2 regions of the Pseudomonas sp. AC136 genome follow, and region 2 is predicted to be linked to the other one. Evidence: predicted binding sites of a transcription regulator. Region 2 holds the regulator's gene; the other holds the start of a gene.
What was found. The regulator FliA, encoded in region 2, starts transcription of late flagellar genes. The targets are predictions, from matches to a motif close to CTAAAGTTTNNNNNNNNNNNGCCGNTAA.
Positions count from the first base shown of each region.

Region 1: ACZZZU_RS06240 (methyl-accepting chemotaxis protein) is a predicted target of FliA. The motif match lies at 1,132-1,159, and genes of this name have one in related genera.

Region 1 is NZ_OZ409865.1:1,387,262-1,389,658, forward strand. It holds gene acnA (aconitate hydratase AcnA) at 1-1,010, shown strand, start outside; gene ACZZZU_RS06240 (methyl-accepting chemotaxis protein) at 1,191-2,397, shown strand, end outside.
Region 2 is NZ_OZ409865.1:5,041,908-5,044,304, reverse strand. It holds gene ACZZZU_RS22625 (protein phosphatase CheZ) at 1-253, opposite strand, end outside; gene ACZZZU_RS22620 (chemotaxis response regulator CheY) at 273-647, opposite strand; gene fliA (RNA polymerase sigma factor FliA) at 732-1,478, opposite strand; gene fleN (flagellar synthesis regulator FleN) at 1,475-2,305, opposite strand.

The sequences.
Region 1 (2,397 bases), 3.7 Mb from region 2:
CCCTGGCCGGCACGGTGCGCACCAACCTCAGCGAAGACCCACTCGGCACCGGCAAAGATGGCCAGCCCGTTTACCTGCGCGACATCTGGCCAAGCCAGGCGGAAATCGCCGAGGCCATTCAGAAAGTCGACACCGCCATGTTTCACAAGGAATACGCCGAAGTGTTTGCCGGCGATGAAAAGTGGCAGGCCATTCAGGTGCCAGACGCGGACACCTACGCCTGGCAGAACGACTCCACCTACATCCAGCATCCGCCGTTCTTCGAAGCCATCGACCAGGCGCCACCGAAAATCGGCAACGTCGACAACGCGCGCATCCTCGCCCTGCTTGGCGACTCGGTAACCACCGACCACATCTCCCCCGCCGGCAATATCAAAGCCAGCAGCCCGGCCGGCCGTTACCTGCGCGACAAAGGCGTAGAGCCGCAAGACTTCAACTCCTACGGCTCGCGGCGCGGCAACCACGAAGTGATGATGCGCGGCACCTTTGCCAACATCCGCATCCGCAACGAAATGCTCGGCGGCGAAGAAGGCGGCAACACCCTCCACGTGCCCAGCGGCGAGAAGCTGGCGATCTACGACGCGGCCATGCGTTACCAGGAAGAAGGCACGCCGTTGGTGGTGGTGGCCGGTAAGGAATACGGCACCGGTTCGTCCCGCGACTGGGCCGCCAAAGGCACCAACCTGCTGGGCGTAAAAGCGGTGCTGGCGGAAAGCTTCGAGCGTATCCACCGCTCCAATTTGGTGGGCATGGGCGTGCTGCCGTTGCAGTTCCTCGAAGGGCAGGACCGCAAGGCCCTTGGCCTCACCGGCAAGGAAACCCTGAGCATCGGCGGGCTCGATAACGTCGAGCTGAAAACCTCGATGCGCCTGCCCATCACCCTCACCCGCGCGGACGGCAAACAGGAGCAATTCGAGGTGCTGTGCCGCATCGATACGCTGAACGAAGTGGAGTACTTCCGCGCCGGCGGCATTCTCCATTACGTGCTGCGGCAATTGATCGCTGCCTGACCCCGGCAGGCTCTAGCCGGCGGCGTTGCGCAGGGGGCGCAGCGCCGTTGGGCCCCGTGAAAACTGTGCGCCAGTTCAAATCTGGTTAAACTGCATCGGAAAGGGTTGTAGGAAAATTCTTCTCAACTTTGCCCGACAGCGGCCGATCAGAACGGCACGGACATTACGGATATTCGCCCCATGCGCAACAATCAGCCCGTCACTCAACGTGAACGTACTTTCCCCGCTCAGCAGCGTCTGATCTCCACCACCGACCTTAAAGGCGAAATCACTTACGCCAACGACGCGTTCGTGGAAATCAGCGGCTATTCCCGTGAGCAATTGGTGGGTTCACCGCACAACATGGTCCGTCATCCCGACGTGCCGCCGGCGGTGTTTGCGCATATGTGGACCACGCTGAAATCCGGTCGTCCGTGGATGGGCATTGTCAAAAACCGTTGTGCCAGCGGCGACCATTATTGGGTGAACGCCTACGTCACGCCGGTGCTGGAAAACAGCCAGGTCATCGGTTTTGAGTCGGTACGCGTCAAGCCCACCGCCGAACAAATCCGTCGCGCCGAGGCGCTGTACAAGCGCATCAACAGTGGCAGCGCCGCGGTGCCGGCGAGCAACGTGTGGCTGCCCGTTCTGCAGAACTGGGTGCCGTTCATTCTGATCAGCCAGATCGGCTTCGTGATGGGCGCCTGGCTTGATTTCCACTGGGGCTTCCTCGCCGCAGCGGCGCTTTCCGTACCGCTGGGCTTGCTGGGCCTGAACTGGCAGCAACGCGGCCTGCGCCGCCTGCTCAAACTCGCCGAACAAAGCAACTCCGACCCGCTGATCGCCACCATGTACACCGACAGCCGCGGCCCGCAGGCGCAGTTGGAACTGGCCATGCTCAGCCAGGAAGCGCGCCTGAAAACCTGCCTCACCCGCCTGCAAGACAGCGCCGAGCACCTGACCGAACAAGCGCGCCAGGCCGACACCTTGGCGCAAAACAGCTCCAAAGGGCTGGAACGCCAGCGCGTGGAAACCGAACAGGTGGCCACCGCCGTCAACGAAATGGCCGCCACCACCCTGGAAGTGGCCAGCAACGTGGCACGCACCGCCATCGCCACCCAGGAAGCCAACCGCCTGACCGGCGAAGGCCGCAGCATCGCCGGCGAAACCCGCGAAGCCATTCAGCGTTTGTCCGTTTCTGTAGGCGAAACCGGCGAAACCGTCACCCGCCTTGCGCAGGACAGCAACGAAATCGGCGGCGTGGTTGATGTGATCAAAGGCATCGCCGACCAAACCAACCTGCTCGCCCTCAACGCCGCTATCGAGGCCGCGCGTGCTGGCGAAATGGGCCGTGGTTTCGCCGTGGTCGCCGACGAAGTCCGCTCGCTGGCGCAACGCACCGCCGAAT
Region 2 (2,397 bases):
CATCGGTGATTTGCGACACTTCCTTGGCATGTGGAACGCGTGGGTCAAGTTGGAAGTTGACGATGGCGTTGTGCAGCTCACGCGTCAGTTTTCCCACTTCGTGGTAAAGACCACGATCACGCACTTTGTTGAGCTCATGAATGAGCTGCACCGCTTCGCCAAAATTACCTTTTTCAAGGCTATCAACGAGCTCGCGGGCATTGGATTTTAGGGACGACTCAAGGTCGCCCATGGGTAGATCGTCGTGCGCCATATTGCCCCCACGGCCGGGATCAGCCGTTAACACGCTCGAAGATTTTTTCGATCTTCTCTTTCAGCACTTGAGCTGTGAACGGCTTCACTACGTAGCCATTCACCCCGGCCTGCGCCGCTTCGATAATCTGATCGCGCTTGGCCTCGGCGGTCACCATCAGCACCGGCAGGTGCTTGAGACGGTCATCGGCGCGAACCGCACGCAACAGGTCGATACCGGTCATACCCGGCATGTTCCAGTCAGTGACGAGAAAGTCGAAGCTGCCGCTTTGCAGCATGGGTAAAGCGGTGGTTCCGTCATCAGCCTCAGCGGTGTTGGTGAATCCCAAGTCACGCAAGAGGTTCTTGATGATCCGTCGCATCGTTGAGAAGTCGTCAACGATGAGGATTTTCATGTTTTTGTCCAAGTCGACCTCCGTACAGTCCTAAACGCACCCAGCACCTGGATGCGCGTTGAATCGAGAAACTGGCAGTGCCGCTCAGCTAGCGCGCCACTCGCTCAAGCGTGCACGCAAACGAGCGGCACACTGGCTATGCAACTGGCTGACCCGCGATTCGCTGACCCCCAGCACTTCGCCAATTTCCTTGAGATTCAGTTCTTCGTCGTAATACAGCGACAACACCAACTGTTCACGTTCAGGCAGTCCAGAGATGGCCGCCGCCAATGCCGATTGGAAGCGTTCATCTTCCAGATCGCGCGAAGGCTCGAAGTGGGTAATGCCAGCGTCTTCACGCAGACCTGTGTGCTCGCCGTCCTGAAGAAGGTCGTCGAAACTGAACAAGCGGCTGCCCAAAGTGTCGCCAAGAATGCCGTAGTAATCCTCGAGACTCAATTGGAGTTCGGCCGCAACTTCTTGATCTTTAGCGTCTCTACCCGTTCGGGCTTCAATTTTTCGGATTGCGTCACTGACCATGCGACTGTTGCGGTGCACCGAACGCGGTGCCCAATCGCCCTTGCGTACCTCATCCAGCATAGATCCACGTATGCGAATGCCGGCGAAAGTTTCAAAACTGGCGCCTTTGCTGGAGTCGTATTTCTTTGACGCTTCAAGCAGACCGATCATGCCGGCCTGGATCAGATCTTCCACCTGCACGCTTGCCGGCAAACGTGCCAGCAAGTGGTAGGCGATGCGTTTGACCAGAGGCGCGTAACGCTCGATCAACTGGTGCTGGGAGTCCTGCGCCTGTGCCTTGCTATACATACGGAGCCCATTGCCTGATGTCATACGGCCGTATCAGCAAGCGGTTGCTGGACCAGACGCTCCACGAAGAACTCCAAGTGCCCACGCGGATTGGCTGGTAACGGCCAGGTGTCGACCTTCTGCGCGATGGCCTTGAATGCCAGCGCGCACTTGGAGCGAGGGAAGGCCTCATAAACTGCGCGTTGCTTCTGTACCGCCTTGCGTACCGACTCGTCGTAAGGCACAGCGCCGACGTATTGCAAGGCGACGTCGAGGAAACGATCAGTCACTTTGGTCAGCTTAGCAAAGAGGTTGCGACCTTCCTGTGGGCTGTGCGCCATATTGGCGAGTACGCGGAAACGGCTCATGCCGTGGTCGCGGTTCAGCAGTTTGATCAGGGCGTAGGCGTCGGTGATGGAAGTGGGCTCATCGCACACCACCACAATCACTTCCTGGGCCGCGCGCACAAAGCTCACCACCGCATCGCCGATACCGGCGGCGGTGTCGATCACCAATACGTCGAGGTTGTCACTGATGTCGCTGAACGCCTGAATCAGGCCAGCGTGTTGCATGGGCGTGAGCTGCACCATGCTTTGCGTGCCAGAGGCTGCCGGCACGATGCGGATGCCGCCCGGCCCTTGCAGCAGCACGTCGCGCAGTTCGCATTCGCCACTGATGACGTCGGCCAGGGTGCGCTTGGCCGACAGGCCCAACAGCACGTCGACGTTAGCCAGGCCCAGGTCGGCGTCCATCAGCATCACACGCCGACCGAGGTCAGCCAGGGCCAGGGAAAGATTGACCGATACATTGGTCTTGCCGACGCCACCCTTGCCGCCAGTCACCGCGATCACCTGTACGGGATGCATACCCATGTTATCTACACACCTTGTCTAGCTCGACTGAGGCCACTTGGCTGATTACGTTCAGGCCCGGCACCGGGCCCACCTGAACGACTAAATTTCGT